DNA from 4 places in the Methylobacterium sp. NFXW15 genome. Region 2 is predicted to be linked to each of the others. Evidence: predicted binding sites of a transcription regulator. Region 2 holds the regulator's gene; each other region holds the start of a gene.
What was found. The regulator LexA, encoded in region 2, represses DNA repair genes until DNA is damaged. The targets are predictions, from matches to a motif close to TGTTCNNNNTGTGTTCNG.
Positions count from the first base shown of each region.

Region 1 (4,141 bases), on a different contig from region 2:
CATTCGGGAGCGATCCGCTCTGGTCCCTCGGCGCGGGCCACGCGATATTCACGTGCCCGCCAGCGGAAGCGGTGCGGCGGCCCGTCCGGCGCGGTGGCGAAGACATCGTGCGCCGCCTCGCTGCGGGCGAAGAGCACCAGGGGCCGGGCCGGGAGGAAGGCCGGATAGGGCAGGGGCGGAGCGACGAACGATACGATGCCCTCGGCCCGTTCCGGAATGTGGCTCTCGCGCGGGGTGAGGCGCATGAGGCGCCGTCCGATCCGCTGAGCCAGGATGTCCGCGAGCCCCGCGACACGCTCCCCTGCACCAGCGCCGCCGAAATCAGCTTGCCGGGCCACCATCGACTCGGCGGATGTGACGGCGATGTCGACCGTCTCGAACCCGAACCCGGCATCGAGACCCGCGCCGAGCCTGTCGAGCCGCAACCCGACCAGGGTCGCGATCCGATCCGGGCAACGCTCCGGCTGTGACAGGCCGAGATCGAGGGATCGCACGGCCCCGTCGACCCGATGCAGGGTCAGGCGCAGGCCCAAGGCTCCAAGCCCGGCCCGCTCGAGGCGTGGGGCGATCTCCTCCATCAGGGCGCGGGCGGCGGCGACCACGTCGGACTGGCGTCCGATTGGATCAAGGAAGCCACGCGCCGCCGAGAAGGTTCGCTCCTCGTCCAAGGGCGATAAAGGTTCGGGCCGACGGCCAAAGGCCTGATCGAGCCGCAGAAGCGGCGCCAACCCGAAACGCCGGGCCAGAGCGGCGCGGGGCAGGACTTCGACATCGCCGATCCGGCGCAGCCCGAGGCGTCTCAGCCCGGCCGCGACATCGGCATCGAGACGCAGGGCCTCCACGGGGAGGACGGCAATGTGAGGCTCGCTCTGGCCGGGAGGGACGAGAATCGGCGGCTTTTGGCCGAACAGGGCCAGGGCGAAGGCTGCGCCCGGCGTGTCGGCGAGGGCGATCCGCGCCGGGACGCGTGATCGTGCGAGCCGCGTGGCGAGGTCTTCGAGCAACGCCGCCTCCCCGCCCAGCAGATGGGCCGCGCCTTCGATGTCGATGAACAGGCCGTGCCCACCTTCGGCAGGACCGAAAGGCGCGACGATGGGCGCGTAGCGCATCGCCCAGCGGCACAGCCGGGCCAGCGCTTGGGCATCCGCATCGGGATCGGCGGGGTGGACGCGCAGAGGTACGCCGATCCGTGCTCGCACCCGACCCAGCAGATCCCCCGGCTGCAGGCCGAGGGCGCGGGCCTGCTCATCGACGGCGACAAGACGCAGGCCCCCCGGACCGGCGGCGGCGACGGCGTGCGGCCCGTCCTCAGGAGCGAGCCCGGCTCGCCTGAGCCGCGTCATCGGCCAATCGTTCAGGCAGATGCAAACGATGCGCGGCACTGTCCCACTCCAGAAGCCAGGATCCGCCGCGCCCGTTGCGGCATCGTTCGAGGCGCACCCGCCAGCGCGGGGCGAGAAGACCGCCGGAGAGGCCGGGGCCCTCTGGGGCGGCGGAGACGAGCCAGCGGGTGGCGGCTCCGTTGGGAAGCCCCGGCCCTGGCTGACGCAGGACGAGGAGGAGGGGCGGTTCGCCCGTCTCGGCCGCCAGTTGCAGCCGTCGCCCCGCCTTGAGCGGCATCCCCTCGCCGACGAGCCCGATCAGGGCCGACAGGCAGTTCGCATGGAGAGCGGCTTCCAGGGCGCGAAACACTTCCCGGTCGCCGCCCGCCTCCAGCAGCAGGATGCGACCCGGATCCAGGCCCAGGGAGGCGAGGCCGTGGCCATAGGGGAGAGAATGGCCCGAGGCGGCGGCGATCATCGCCTCGCCCGGATCCTCTCCGAGGCGGCGGGCACAAAGGGCCATGGCGAAAGCCAGGGCGGCGATGGCGTCGTCGGGTTCGGCGGGCACGACTTCGTGAGGAGGTCCCAGGACTAGACCACCCCCCGGTAGATGTGCGTCGAGCGCGGCCAGCCCGAGGGGCATGACGGGGATCGCGGGAGAATGCCTTGCGGACAGCTCCGCCCTCAGGCGTGCAAGCTCGTCCACCACGCTCGCCGATCTCGGGGGGCTCATCGGCACCTGTGCCATCGTCGCTGGGTCTGGTCATGCTGTGAGATAGGAACATAACAAGAACAAACTCAACCGGATCCTGAGCCGTCCCGGATTTGAACGTGGTGTCAGCGCCTTGGCCTGTGGACTGGTGTGGATGGCTGTGGACGCCCCCCGGAGCGTCCCCGCTTCCACAACTCAAGGGGGTGATTCTGCGGATCTCGCCGTTTGGTGGAACGATTCATTCGTGAAGGTCTGCGAGTGTGTGCTCACGAGGCAAAAGCCCAATCCGAAATCAAAGCTTAATGCCGGCGCCGCAAAATGATCAAAATTTACGATAGAAAATACCTAGATTTGACAATCATCATCTGCGGCGTATGAGTGACAACATCAATAGAGGGCATCGCAATGGTCTCCGACGAAGTCATCAGGGACATCCTTCGGCAGAATGAAGCCATGTCTCCCATCGTCGATAGCTTGAACGAAGACGACGACCTGTTCGAGAAGGGGCTCGACTCTTTCGGTTCGGTGCAGCTCATGCTGGGCCTCGAAGAGAAGTTCGAGGTCGAGTTCCCGGATACGCTCCTGAACCGTCGCTCCTTCTCGACCATCCGGATCATCCGCGAGACGGTCACCAAGCTGTCCATGGGAGCCGCCGCGTGAGCACAGACCTCGCTCGCCGGGCGAAGCGCGTCGCAGAGGTCGCTGCGCTTCATGCCGATGCGGTCGATCGCGAGGGCCGCTTCCCCGCCGAGGCCGTCGCCGCCCTGAAGACGGAGCGGCTGCTCGGCCTCCAGATTCCGACGCAATACGGTGGCGAGGGCGCAGGCCTCGCCCAGATCGCGGAAGTGTGTTGCACCCTCGGCCAGGCGTGCAGCGCCTCGGCGATGGTCTTCGCCATGCACCACATCAAGCTCGCGAGCCTCGTGACCCACGGGCTCACGAGCGATTGGCATTGCGGCCTGATGGCCAAAGTCGCCAACGAGCAATTGCTCATCGCCTCCTCCACCACCGAGGCGGGCATCGGCGGCGATCTGCGCAACAGCCTGTGCGCCGTCGAGGCCGAAGGTGACGTGTTCTCCCTCGGCAAGGATGCCAGCGTCATCTCCTACGGATCGCAGGCCGACGTGATCCTCGTCACGGCCCGGCGCAACCCGGAGGCTCCGACATCCGACCAGGTGCTCGTCGCGCTGATGCGCGATCAGATGAGCTTGGCCCGGACCTCGACCTGGGACACGCTCGGGATGCGCGGCACCTGCAGCGAAGGCTTCCGCCTGGAAGCCAAGGGCGTGCCCACGGTCCAGATCCTGCCGAAGCCCTTCGCCGAGATCGCGGCGCAGTCGATGCTCGCCTCCTCACACCTGCTGTGGAGCAGCGTGTGGTTCGGCATCGCGACCTATGCCGTGGACCGGGCGCGCAGCTTCGTCCAGGGTGAAGCCCGCCGCCGCCCCGGCACGGTGCCGCCGAGCGCCCTGCGTCTCGCCGAGGCCGCCAGCGCCCTTCAGGCGATGAAGGCCACCGTCCTCGGCGGGCTGCGCCGCTACGAGGGCGCCCAGCATGAGCCCGACGAGCTCAGCTCCCTCGGGTTCGCGGTCAGCCTGAACAACGTCAAGACGACCTCGTCCAGCATGGCCGTCGACATCGTCCAGAAGTCCCTCGGGATCGTCGGCATCGCCGGATACCGCAACGACACGCCGTTCAGCCTCGGCCGTCCGCTGCGTGACGTGATGTCGGCCCCGCTGATGATCGCCAACGATCGCATCCTCTCCAACACCGCCAACCTCCTGCTGGTGCAGAAGGGCGGCGGCCAGCTCCTGAGCGCCTGATGGACAGCCTGCCCGCCCTCGACGCCGTCGCCTCCACCGAGGTGCCGCAGGATTCCACGACCGTGGAATCCCCGACCTTCCTCGACCGGCTGTTCGATGCCGGTCTCCTCGTCCGCACCGGCGTGGATGGCCTCTATGGCCGCAGCGGCGCGTTCGAATCCGTGGTCGAGGCCCTCGACCGTCTCGTCTCCCGCCTCGGCGGCGATGACGGAGCCGAGGTGATGCGCTTCCCGCCGGGCATGAGCCGCTCGGCCTTCGAGCGCAGCGGCTACCTGAAGGGCTTC
Region 1 is NZ_JAGEKG010000002.1:475,046-479,186, forward strand. Features, by position in the region: gene J4O73_RS06615 (DUF6504 family protein) at 1-1,343, opposite strand, end outside; gene J4O73_RS06620 (ImuA family protein) at 1,309-1,890, opposite strand; gene J4O73_RS06625 (acyl carrier protein) at 2,440-2,694, shown strand; gene J4O73_RS06630 (acyl-CoA dehydrogenase family protein) at 2,691-3,857, shown strand; gene J4O73_RS06635 (amino acid--[acyl-carrier-protein] ligase) at 3,857-4,141, shown strand, end outside.
Region 1: J4O73_RS06620 (ImuA family protein) is a predicted target of LexA. The motif match lies at 2,100-2,117, and genes of this name have one in related genera.

Region 2 (3,885 bases):
GAGGTGTCGTTCGCCGAGATGGTTTCTACTGTGCTGAGAGGGGCGCTGGGCGACCGCCCAGCATCAGTCAAGCTGGTTGCGCGATGGACGGGAGCCGGCGAGAGGACCGTCAAAAACTGGTTTTCGGGATCTTGCGCGCCACGTGGCCATCATTTTCGCGGCCTCGTCCAACATTGTCCGGAAATGCTAGAGGCGTTTCTTAACTCCGCCGGTCGCGCAGACCGGTTCGCCTTTACCCGGGTTGAGGAGGCACGCCAGCGACTTCGCCAAGCTCTCGCAGTTCTGGATTTGATGGCGCAAGACGAAAACTCACCAACCTAACCGCAGCACGCGCGGTCTGACCAACTTCCTGCGAAGACATGTCGTAGCGCGTCGTTACAGCTCGCTGCCACGCCTTCTGGGTGTGGCAGCGAGGTCTGCAGGCTTTCGCGCTGGCAGTCCTACAACCCTGCACAAACTCAGAAGCCCGACGAAGCTCGCGGTACCTGTGCGCACCTACGACAGCGGCTACGGGAAGCTCGCTCTCGACCAACCGCAACGCTCAGCCACGCGACCTAATCGCCGGCCAACACGCAACATTGTTGTGTCGATCTCGGGCCTGCACATGGTGCTGGCGGCGGGCGTGGTGTTCTGGCTCGTCCGGGCCCTGCTCGCCCTGGTGCCGCACCTCGCACTGCTCTGGCCCATCAAGAAGATCGCGGCCGGGGCGGCCATGGCGGGGGCGACCGCCTATTGTGCCTTTTCCGGCTGGGACATCGCCGCCGAGCGCAGCCTCATCATGACGCTCATCATGCTGGGGGCGATCCTCGTGGACCGTCCCGCCCTGTCCCTGCGCAACCTCGCGCTCGCGGCCCTGGTCTGCCTCGCGCGCGAACCGGAGGCCCTGCTCGGCCCGAGCTTCCAGATGTCCTTCGGTGCCGTGGCGGGACTCGTCGCCTGCGCACGACTCATCGATGGCAGGCTGTTCCTCAGCCCCGGCGCAGGCCGGGTCGGACGAGTGGCGGGCGTCGTCGCACGGGGGATCGTCGGCACGCTGGCCACGACCCTCGTCGCACAGGTCGCGACAGCCCCCTTCGCGACCTACCATTTCCAGACGGTTCAGCCCTTCGGCGTACTCGGCAACGCCCTGACACTCCCCCTCGTGTCACTGGTCGTGATGCCCTGCGCCGTGCTCGGGACAGTGGCCTATCCCTTCGCCCTCGATCACCCCGTCTGGTGGGTGATGGGGCAAGCGGTGGCCGGGATGCTCGCCATCTCCGAATGGATCGCCGGTTTCGGACGCTCCGTGCTGGTGGTGCCCGCCTTCGGCACCGGGGCGCTGCTGCTGCTGGCGGCGGCGCTCCTGCTGGCCACGTTGCCCGCCTCGCGCCTGCGCCGCTTGGCCCTCCTACCGGCCCTGGCCGGGCTCGCCCTCGCGGCCTTTCCGCAACGGCAGGATCTCTATGTCGATCGCCAGGGGACGGGCGCTGCCCTGCGCGGCGCGGACGGACACCTCACCCTGCTCGGCAAGCCCTCGCGCTTCGTTCTGGAGCAATGGCTGAAGGCCGATGGCGACGATCGCCGGGCCGCCGACCTCCTCGCCGCGTCCCAACCGGGCCGCTGCGACCGCCTCGGCTGCACCGCCCACCTCACGGATGGACGGGCGATCGCGCTGGTGAAGGACAGCCGCGCCTTCCCCGAGGATTGCGCCCGCGCGGCCATCGTCATCACGGCGCTGACGGCCCCGTCGAGTTGCGCAGCGCCCCTCATCCTCGACCGGCGACGCCTGTCCGATCAGGGCGCCGCCTCGCTAAGCCTGAGTGGCGGCTCCCTCGCGCCGCTCCACGCCCATGCGTCCGGACGCCATCCACCCTGGCGACCCACCCCCGCCGCAAAGCCCGCCGAGGAGACGCCGCCGGAGTGGGAGTCCCCCGTCGATCAGTAACGCCGCACGAGGCTGACGAGGCGGCCCTGGATCCGCACCCGGTCCGGTCCGAGCACGCGGGTCTCGTAGGCCGGGTTCGCGGCTTCGAGAGCGATGGAGGAGCCGCGCCGACGAAGACGCTTGAGGGTCGCCTCCTCATCGTCGATCAGCGCGACGATGATGTCGCCGGTATTGGCCGTCTCCTGCTTGCGGATGACCACGAGGTCACCGTCGAGGATGCCGGCTTCGACCATCGAATCGCCTCGCACCTCCAGGGCGTAATGCTCGCCACCCGCCAGGAAGTCCGGCGACATGGTGACGGAGTGGCTCTGGTTCTGGATGGCAGCGATGGGCGTGCCCGCCGCAATCCGCCCCATGACGGGAATCGAGACCCCCCGGAATTCCTCGTAGGCCCGTGGCTGGGCCGGGGCAGGGGAGGCAGGCGGCTGCTTGGACAGACCGCCCTCGACCACGCTCGGGGTAAACCGGCGCGGCTCCGGTGCCGAGGCGGCGGCAGCCTCGGCGGCCTCCGGACCACGCCCGAGGGCGTCCGGCAGGCGGATCACCTCGATCGCCCGCGCCCGATTGGGAAGACGGCGCAGGAAGCCCCGCTCCTCCAGCGCGGTGATCAGACGGTGGATTCCGGATTTCGACTTGAGATCGAGAGCGTCCTTCATCTCGTCGAACGAGGGCGGCACCCCACATTCCTGCATCCGCTGCTGGATGAAGCGTAGGAGGTCCAGCTGCTTACGCGTGAGCATGATCAGGTCTCGCAGAATGGCGGCGGGCGCGTTGAAACAAATCGCGAACACGTTAAGCGTTCCGCAAGTGTTCTGCAAGAGACAAGCTTGGCATTAAGGGTGGCGGGCGGATTTTCGTCGGTGGCGGCGTGTCATCGCTCGTTGGCGTGTCGCCGACCGGATGGATGCTGCCAGCGTCGTCGCGAACCGTCGGCCGCCCTCACGGCTGCCGGGTGATCAACACCTCGACACGGCGGTTGCGCGCGCGGCCTTCCGGCGTCGCATTCTCGGTGATCGGCTCGTCCGCGCCGCGCCCGCCGACAGTGATCCGTCCGGTCTCCGAGAGGGCAGGGCGGATCAGGGCGGCCACCGCCTCCGCACGCGCGAGGGACAGCGCCTGATTGTCCCGGAAGATCCGCGCCGACCGGATTGGCTGATCGTCCGTGTAGCCTACGATACGCACCGGCCCCTTTTCGGCCTGAACCACGTCGGCAATTTTGCGTAGGATCGCCAGACTGGCCGGTATGACGTGCGGCTCGCCGGAGGCGAAGACGACGCCGTTGCTGATGCGCACGGCGATCCAACTGCCGAACGGCTCCACTGCCACGGATCCGGCGGCGATCTCCTCGGCGAGGGCCGCTCGGATCCGGTCCAGCTGGCTGGGCTTCGAGCCAAGCGACACCGTGATCTGCGTGGGTACGTCGACCTTCGGCGCGGGAAGCATTGACGGAAAGATGAGCGCCAATAGACAGACAAGACCCACAATCATGATGCTATAGCAACCGATCTGAAAATATCGATATCGAATATTCGCACTCAACTGCCATTACATCCTATGCCAACCGCCGGCGCCGACGATACCGCCGAAGAAGCGAGCCGGGGACGATCGAACCGTCTTCCCGCAATGTAAGTCCCTTATGCCTGCGCATCATCCATGTAAGTTTTGTGACGCATCACGCATTTGAGATACAACCAAAGAATTTGTTATCAAAATTCTAGATACATTAAGTTGCGTTGTTTTGATCTGACTACACGGATTATACGCAAAACAGATTTTTTGTATCAGCCACCGAATTTCATAATGCCGGTGATTGCCGTGAGAGTTGCATTTGATACTAAGTTGCTCAATAATGTTGTTATATCTGGTAGATTATAGACTAAATAGCCAAATTTACGACTACTAATCCAAATTTTGATATGGATCTGTCGGCCTAAAAGCCTGTTCGTCACAGCAACGTCATC
Region 2 is NZ_JAGEKG010000006.1:44,602-48,486, reverse strand. Features, by position in the region: gene J4O73_RS14700 (hypothetical protein) at 1-321, shown strand, start outside; partial or broken gene J4O73_RS14695 (ComEC/Rec2 family competence protein) at 581-1,924, shown strand; gene lexA (transcriptional repressor LexA) at 1,918-2,664, opposite strand; gene J4O73_RS14685 (OmpA family protein) at 2,864-3,463, opposite strand.

Region 3 (4,141 bases), on a different contig from region 2:
CGCATCCCTGTCGGTCTTCGCTCATCCCGACATCGTCGCGGCGACAGGACACCGGGCGGTCTTTCGCACCGTGCGGGGTCGCATGGCGGATCGGGGCGCGATCATCGACGGCGTCATGATCGACGACAATGCGAGCCCGGCGGCGGCCTTCGAATGGAGCACGGGATTGAAGCGCGCCACGACACGCGACCTCACCTGCTGCCACCTCTACGCGAGTTCGAACGATCCAGACGCCTACACAGACCTGCGCAACATCTTCTATGCGCCGAATTTCATCGCGAAGCTCACCGACAGCCAAGCGGGATCGCTCCCGGAGATGCACGCGCTTCACGCCCTGCGGTACCGCGCCTTCGTTCTTCACGGCTATTGTGGGCCAGGCAGCAGGACCCGACCGACCAAACCGGAGCACTACGACAGCCTCGAATGGGCCGACCCAGTGGGGGCCGGCGCGACCGCGGACGGAGTGGAGGCCAAGCTCCGTGCGCGGCTGGCCGACAAACCGAAAGACCGGATCACCAAATCGGTAGCGCACTGCGGTTGGGTGTTCTCCCACAGCGGGCCGGATCCGCTGGTGGTCTACAGCGGCCGCTTATGACGGGCCGGGATCGGCTTCACCCCGCGGCGATGGCTTTCTCAGTTGGTAGGCGATCGCCCCCTCGGACGCAGGCCGAAGCCCGTCTCGACTAGGAAAGACCCACGGGTGCCCCGGCGAGCGCCACGACCCTGCCAATGAGACCCATTCGCGAAACGCGTGGGCGAGTGGCTTATCGAGTGTCAGCGCTTCACCGTTCTGCCAGAGCGTGACGGCCTCCGATGAGACGGCCACCTCAGAGCGTTTGAGGGAGAGGACGCGCGAGAGTGGGAGGCTGAAGATCCGGGCGATGAGGACCGCGATCAGGGCGCGCGCCTCAATGACATCGCGGGTGTTGTGCAAGCGCTTCCGGCATTTGCGGATATCGGCCTGAAGCCGTCTCTTTAAAGCCGCTGGATCCTGGCGCGGTTTAGCGATCGTCAGTTTGGGACCGCCCTCGGATGCGAGGAAGCTCAAAAAACTTTGCAGAGAGGTCCGGTCCCTGGGACGCGCACGCAGCGCGTTGGCGACGTGGTGCTGGCTGAGGTTTGCGATCGGCGCGTCACCGAGTGCCGCCAGCAGAGTAGCGGCGGCCGTCAGGGCAATCCGCTGGCTGACCGGCTTTTGGTCTCGGATCGCGAGGTGATCGCGATAGCGGTAGAGCACGGACCCATGAGGGCCATTGCCATACGTTTTCAAGATGGCCGTGACCCGCTCGTGTTCGGTCAGGGTTCGAAGCCGGGCCTGGTCCCACTCCAGCGCACCGATCGTCGCCCAATAGGCGATCATGGGCGCGACACGTCGGAGATCTTGCGCTCCGAGTGCCGAGAAGACCGCCTCCAGCGCGAGGTCCGTGGGATCTGTAACGTGAAGCGCGATGCGACGGCAGGCGGCGGCTGCGCGGGCGATCCGATCGTCCGCGATCTTAGCCTCGAGCGGGATGCTTCCACTCTTGCAGAACGCCCTGAATAATTCGGCGAGCCACGGGTGGGAGATCGTTCGGGCTTCCGCCCCGATCGCCAACCAGGCAAGACGACGGCGAGTGCAAGGGAAACAGGGAGCATTCCCGGACCCGGGCACGACCGTCTGGCATCTCGGGCACCGATGAGTGAGGCCGACCGCGCAGGCGAGGCACAACCTCGGATTGGCCATGATAATATGTCGGCGGCCACAGACTTCGCAGATCGCACCCATCGCCGCTGTGCCGCCTCCGTGAACGCGAATGACCTCTCTCCGCCGATGCGAAGGGACCGAGGGCTTCGCGCATTCTGTTCACTCTTTGTTCTACATCAAGGTCTGGCGCTGCTCGAAGCTGGCCTTGATCAAGGGGGTGTGGAGAATGGGGATGAACGCATCAGCATGAGGCGCGAATATCTACTAAATTCAGCGATTTAGCCACCGGGTTTGGTACTCGATCAGCGCGCGACAAGACGGCCAAATCGGTCGACCCCCCTCACAGTCTGACGCCAGAAAATGCGCTGTCTGCAAAATCCGCTTTTGCAATCAGCAGAGGAGACCTCTGCGCATCTACGTAGCAGGCGCGCAGCTGCCCAGCGACGTTTGTTCTTGTTTTGTTCGAGGTGTAAATAGGAGGTCACGTGGAACGCGGGCCTAGCGCCTGCGCGTTCGAACTCGAGTTGGGAAAAGCGAGAGACAGGGGCTCGATCGTATCGTCTGGGTTGTCAGCGTCCTTGCGCCCAGCCAATCTCGGCCGCAGCGAACGACACCTGAGGTGGTCGCATTCGCCGCTGGGAGGACAGGTGACAAACACCATTATCCGCGTCGCGATCCACGACCTGACCAAGACCCAGGGAGCTTTTGTCGTCACGCACGGGAAAAGCGATCTGAAGATCACTCAGACCATGCAACGCGTGATCGACGATCTCACCGCCCTCTACGCCAAGCGGACCTCGAAATCTTACGGCAAATTCGCGGTCGATGAAGATCGGCTTCCCACCAAAAAGCATCTTCGCGCCTACCTCGACGCCCAGCCCAGTGATTTTACGACGCTGACCCACAAGATGATGGAAACGCTGAAAGCCCAGGCGGGCTACAAAGGCGCGGCCACCGGCGGCCATGTCTTCTTCGCCCACTTCGAGCGCGAAGAACGGCAGTACCTCCTCATCGCGATCGTCAACGAGAAGCTCGGTGCGTCGATGACAAGCGATCTTGATGTTCGAGATGTCCGCCACCTCGACATGGATGGGTTTCGGTTCGCGGGCCGCATCAACATGACCGGCTGGGATAATGGAGAGGAGCGCTACATCGGCTTCCTGAAGGGTAAGCGGGAAGTCTCCGAGTACTTCAAGGAGTTCCTTGGCTGTGATCTCACGGTCGAGAACCGACGTGACACGACCGATCTCGTCCAGGCTTTGATGGCGTTCGCCACCGATGAAGCCATGGACACGTCGGTCAAGGATGACTTCCTCGCCCGTGCGAAAACCATCTGCGAGCGTTCGGCCAAGGCCCAGGAGGAACTCAGCTTCGAGGCTCTCGCCAACGAATTGAGCCCTCAGGATCCCGAGAGGCTCATGACCGCTCTGGCCAATCCGGATCTGCGCCTCAACGATGGGTTCGTGCCCGATCGCCGAGCCCTTGGATCGCTCGTCAAATTCAAGGGGAAGACCCCGACGTGGAGCATCGAGTTCAACCGAGACGCGATCACCCGCGGCAACGTGCGGTTCAACGCTGAGGACAACACCCTCACGTTGTCGGGCCTGCCCGAGGATCTCACAGCGCAGTTGCGTGCCGAGTACAGCCAAGATGGCTAGGATCACGTTCGACCAACTGACCCTGCTGTATCGTCATATCGCCTTCGATCAGAACGGCGATCAGGGAAGGCTGTCGATTGCGACCCCCGAAGTCCGGAACGTCATTCAACTCATCGAAGATGACCACGACGCGGCCGCTGACGCGGACATCGCTGTGGTTGAGGACGTCGACGCGCTTCGCGTTGGCCAAATCGTATCAGTCCGCGTTGGCCCCCCGCGGACTGCGCTCGGGTCCTTGGTTCGTGACTTCGACGGATTGTTGGATACGCCGGATGCGCGGGTCAAAGAGCCACGCGCTTATTTCGTCATCGACGGCGGTATCACTCCGGACATCGCGCCCTGCCCCGAGCGCTTGGCGACCTATCGCAAGGTCCTTGAGTTCACGAAGCTTGTCGGCGAAGCGGCGGCTTATGTCGATCAATCCAAAAGGGAATTGATCTTCATCAAGGACGGCAAGTTCAGCGTTCCGCTGGCATACACGGCTTCCGACTTGGACCGTGTGAGCGTTTCCGACGCCGACGCCATTCTCAAGGCGTGTGCCGACGAAATTCACCGGGATCAGAAGCTCGCGATCCTCGCCGAAGCCGTCATCGGGATCTGCGCGTCTCAGCCGGTTGCCGGTCGATTTCGACACCTCATCGCGAACCTCGGCGCGGTGAATGAGGAGGTCCGCAACGGCTACAAGCTATTCGCGTCCAGCTTCTCCTACTCGAAGATCCGCAACGAGATCGAAGCCGCGCGCATCGATTATCTCAACAAGATCCACAAAACGATCATCGATATTCAAACTCAGTTGCTC
Region 3 is NZ_JAGEKG010000001.1:288,354-292,494, forward strand. Features, by position in the region: gene J4O73_RS01340 (hypothetical protein) at 1-595, shown strand, start outside; gene J4O73_RS01345 (hypothetical protein) at 590-1,360, opposite strand; gene J4O73_RS01350 (nucleoid-associated protein) at 2,170-3,342, shown strand; gene J4O73_RS01355 (hypothetical protein) at 3,335-4,141, shown strand, end outside.
Region 3: J4O73_RS01350 (nucleoid-associated protein) is a predicted target of LexA. The motif match lies at 2,133-2,150, and genes of this name have one in related genera.

Region 4 (4,141 bases), on a different contig from region 2:
CGGCGTAGAGATCGGATGCGGCGATCGATGCGTTCGAGCAGACATGCCCGACCACGAGGCGCACGTTCGAGCGGATGAAGTGGTTGGCGACCGCCGTGGCCGAATTCGAATCGCAGACGTCGTCCTGCACGTCGAGCACGACCGGCTGGCCGTCGAGCCCGCCCATGGCGTTGGCCTCGCGGGCCGCCGCCTCCACGCCGCGCAAAACCTGCTCACCCACGGCGACGTAGGGGCCGGATCGCGGCACGGCCACGCCGACCGTCACATCGGCCAGGGCGGGCTGGGCGAGGCACAGGCCCGAGACGATCAACGCGGTGGCGAGGAGCCCGCGGGCGGGGACGACACGTCCGGCTTTCATCGGGCTCTGCTCAGCACCCTCTTCGCAGGCTGCGGGCGGGGCCTTGAGACCCACGAGCCGCAGCCCATACGCGAGGTCATGCCAGAACGCGATTTTTTTTCCGTATCCGGCAGCGGCGTATCCCTGTGTTCCGTCTCTCGAGGCTACCGTGCGGTGCTGTACACGGCTGCCGCCGAGGCGACAGGGCCCGTGAGGGTGGAGAACACGCCCAGCACCTTCTGGACCTCGGTGAACGGCGCGTTCGACACGTAGAGCAGATCGCGGTTGCGCATCCGGAACGCCTGCGCCGTGAACAGGCTGTTCGGGTCGCGCATGTCGATCCGGTACACCACCGGCACCAGCGGCGTGCCCGTCAGCTTCGAGCCCGGGGCGAGGCGGCGCACGATGGGCGCCGGCTCGAACCGGAAGATGAAGGTGCCCGCCGGATCGGCCTGGAAGTCCGACAGGCCGCGCGCCTTGGCCAGCGCCTGCGCCAGGGTGATGCCGTCCGCCTGGAACGGCAGTTCCGTCGCATTGCCGAGCGCGCCCACCGCCAGGAAGGTCTGCGGGTCGCGCACCAGCGTCAGCACGTCGCTTGGCCGGAGGAAGATGTTCTCCTTCGGGTTCGACACCACCGTCGTCAGCGGCACCGTGGCCGTCACCTGCCCGCGCGATAGCCGCACGAAGGTCTCGGACACCGGCGAGCGCACGCCGCCCGCGCTCGCGATCACATCGAGCAGGCGGTCGCCATGGCCCGACAGCGGCAGGCGGGCGCCCGCCACGGCTTCGCCGGTCACCGTGACGGTTTGCGAGATCGGCTTGGTGACCGAGACGAGCACCTGCGGCTGGATGGCCTTGCCCGCCAGTTCGTTCTCGATCAGCGCCTGCACGTCCTGAGGCCTGCGCCCGGCGACCTGGATGCGACCGGCATAGGGAACGGAGATCGCGCCGTCGCGGCCCACCGGCTGCTCGGGGATGAGCGCGGATTTGGAGCCCGCCGAGAAACGGTCGGCCACGAGCGGGCCGGAGAACAGGCCGCCGGACCCGGCCTCCCAGACCGAGACGGCGACCATGTCGCCGACGCCGATCAGCGGCTCGGCGGAGGGGCGGTGATCGCCGAAGGAGGCGAGCAGGCTGTCGAGGGGGCGCCCGCGCAGGGCCTCGATGACGGCGGGGGTGACGTCGATGATCTCGTAGCGGGCGAGCAGGCCGCCGCCGGTTCCCGCCACCTCGGCTCCCGACTGGATCGCCTGGGCCGTCGGTCCCGCCGCAGGCAGGAGCGTGCAGCCCGACATCGCCACCGTGGCGAGCAGGATGATCGGAAAGATGCGCATCCAGCGGGTATCCATGGGTCCGCAGCATTCGGGTCCGCGGATATCGTGCCTAACCCATGGGCTGGCGCGAGTCCGTAGCAGGCCCGCCACACTGGCTACCGCACGCCGGAGAAAGCGCGATAATCCTCGCTACCCCCACTGTTCCAGTGAAGTCGGCCTCAGTTGACCTGCGCGATCGTCGTGCCGATCCGGTCGTAGACGCCATCGAGTTTGGCGCCGTAGAGCTTGAGGGTCCCAGCGATCACCGCGAAGATCAGGCCGCCGATCATGGCGTATTCGATGGCGGTGGCGCCACGCGTATCACCGAGGAAGCGCGCGAGGCCGAGCAGCCCGGGATGGCGGCCGGTGAGGAAACCTCTGGTTGGGTTTTCTGTCGGCTCGCACATCGTCCCGAAACCGGTGGGCCGCCCCGTCTCACGGACGGTGGTGGTCCCATGGCATAACCCACCGGGATTGCTGCGGACTTAACGTGATTTAGGCGTGGCCCGCCTTATGTCGCAACGCATCGATCCGTTTCGAGGCTTCGGCCTTGTCGAGGTCATCGTCAAACGCGTCGGGTTCCTTGGCCTCCTCGGACAAGGTCTTGAGATAGGAGGCCTGCGCGCCGGTCATCGGCTCGCCGCCGGTCGTCCACTGGTCCGGATCCTTGATCTGGTTCGAACTGTCCTTCGGATCGATCTTGGGGTTCTCCGCCTCGGTCGCGTTCTGCTTGGCCATCGGGCCCTCCGTTCCTGAATTGTTCTATCCAACGGCGAGGATGAGGCGTGGTTCCCCGTCTTCCACAGGAGGTTGAAGCACTCTGTGGCCATGCGAACACAGGCTGCAGCGAGAGCGCGATGTGGCGGTGAAGGCGCCCTGGGACCCCCATTCCGCCGTCACTCCGCCGGCTCAAGGCCGTTTTCCGGCCTCATTTTCCGGTGACCCAGCTTAACCATAGAATAAGCAGCACCCGGGTCTCGGAATGCACCGCCTCTTCCTTGCTGCCGCCATCGCGGTCGCGCCAGCATCCGCCTTCGCACAGACGGCGCGCGACAACATCGATGTGCTGATCGAGCAGCAGGCAAAGGCCAATGGAGTGCCGGCGAGCTTCGTGCACGCCGTCGTCAAGCGCGAGAGCAATTACAACCCGAAGGCGAAGGGCGGCAGCGCCCTCGGCCTCATGCAGATCAAGCACGCCACGGCCCGGTCCCTTGGCTATACGGGCGACGCGGCGGGCCTCTACGATCCCGAGACCAACCTGCGCTACGGCGTCGCTTATCTGGCGGGGGCCTATCGCACCGCGCAGGGCAACCTTCACCAAGCCTACCAATACTACAACCGCGGCTATTATTACGCGGCCAAGCGCCAGGGCATTCCGACGGTTGTCGCCTCGACCGTCGCACCCGTGGCGGCCTCCGCCAGCGCTCTGGCGAGCCTGTTCACCGGCCGCACGCCCCCGGCTCCCGTGCCCGTCGCCATGGCCTATGCCGCTGCCGAGCCGGTGCAGGTCGAGGCGGTCGAGGTACCGCTGCCGCCCCGGCGGCCCGCCGCCCTCGCCGGTGGCGCGCAGGTGCAGTTCGCGAGCCTGACCACCGATGCTCCGTCCTCCGGCGCTCCCGCCGCACAGGTCGCCGTCGCGGCGGTCGAGGTACCCTTGCCGCCCCGGCGGCCGACCGGCTTCGGCGACGCGGTGCAGGTGGCCTCGGCCCCCTCGGCCGGAACGACGCCCGCCGCCCTGACCGAGCTTCGCCTGTCGCCGCCCCCTGCCACGGCCGAGATTGCCGCTGCCGCGCAGGTCGACGCGGTCGCCGTGCCGCTGCCGCCCCGACGCCCGGCGCCGAAGCTCCTGGCCTTCTCATCACCGGCGCGTCCAGCCCCCGTGACGGCGACGGTGCAGGAGGCCGTGGCACTTCCGCCGCAATAGAATTGTGCAATGCGCAAAAGGTATTGCCCTTCGGCCTTCTCGAGGCTTGACCACCGGGTCGTTCCGCAACACATAAGCACGACACCGTAGTCGAGGCCCCCATGAGGTGCCTGTGCGCCCGTGAGAGGCGGATGCGGTAACATCGAATTCATCCGGGGTCGGGTAAGCTGGCACGAACGCGTCGCGTCGCGCCTTCCGATCCCTGTCGGAACGCTTGGCTGCCGTACGCGTCCGGGCGGACCGGCGTCCCCCAATGGCAGGAAAGCGAACGGCGCCATGGCCGGCGTGATCGACCAGGAGAACCACTTCCTCGCGGATCTCGGCCGCCGGGTGCGCCATGCGCGTACCGTGCGTGGCCTGTCCCGCAAGGTGCTCTCGCAGCTCTCGGGACTATCCGAGCGCTACATCGCGCAATTGGAAGGCGGGCAGGGCAACGTCTCGATCATCCTGCTGCGGCGGGTGGCCAACGCCATGGGCGTGCGGCTCGACGACCTCATCACCGGAGACGACAGCGTCCCCGATTGGCCCGTGATCCGGGATCTTCTCACCAAGGCGGATCCCGGCCAG
Region 4 is NZ_JAGEKG010000001.1:831,737-835,877, forward strand. Features, by position in the region: gene J4O73_RS03980 (branched-chain amino acid ABC transporter substrate-binding protein) at 1-358, opposite strand, end outside; gene J4O73_RS03985 (polysaccharide biosynthesis/export family protein) at 502-1,671, opposite strand; gene J4O73_RS03990 (Flp family type IVb pilin) at 1,830-2,057, opposite strand; gene J4O73_RS03995 (DUF3072 domain-containing protein) at 2,146-2,388, opposite strand; gene J4O73_RS04000 (lytic transglycosylase domain-containing protein) at 2,633-3,574, shown strand; gene J4O73_RS04005 (helix-turn-helix transcriptional regulator) at 3,773-4,141, shown strand, end outside.
Region 4: J4O73_RS03995 (DUF3072 domain-containing protein) is a predicted target of LexA. The motif match lies at 2,398-2,415, and genes of this name have one in related genera.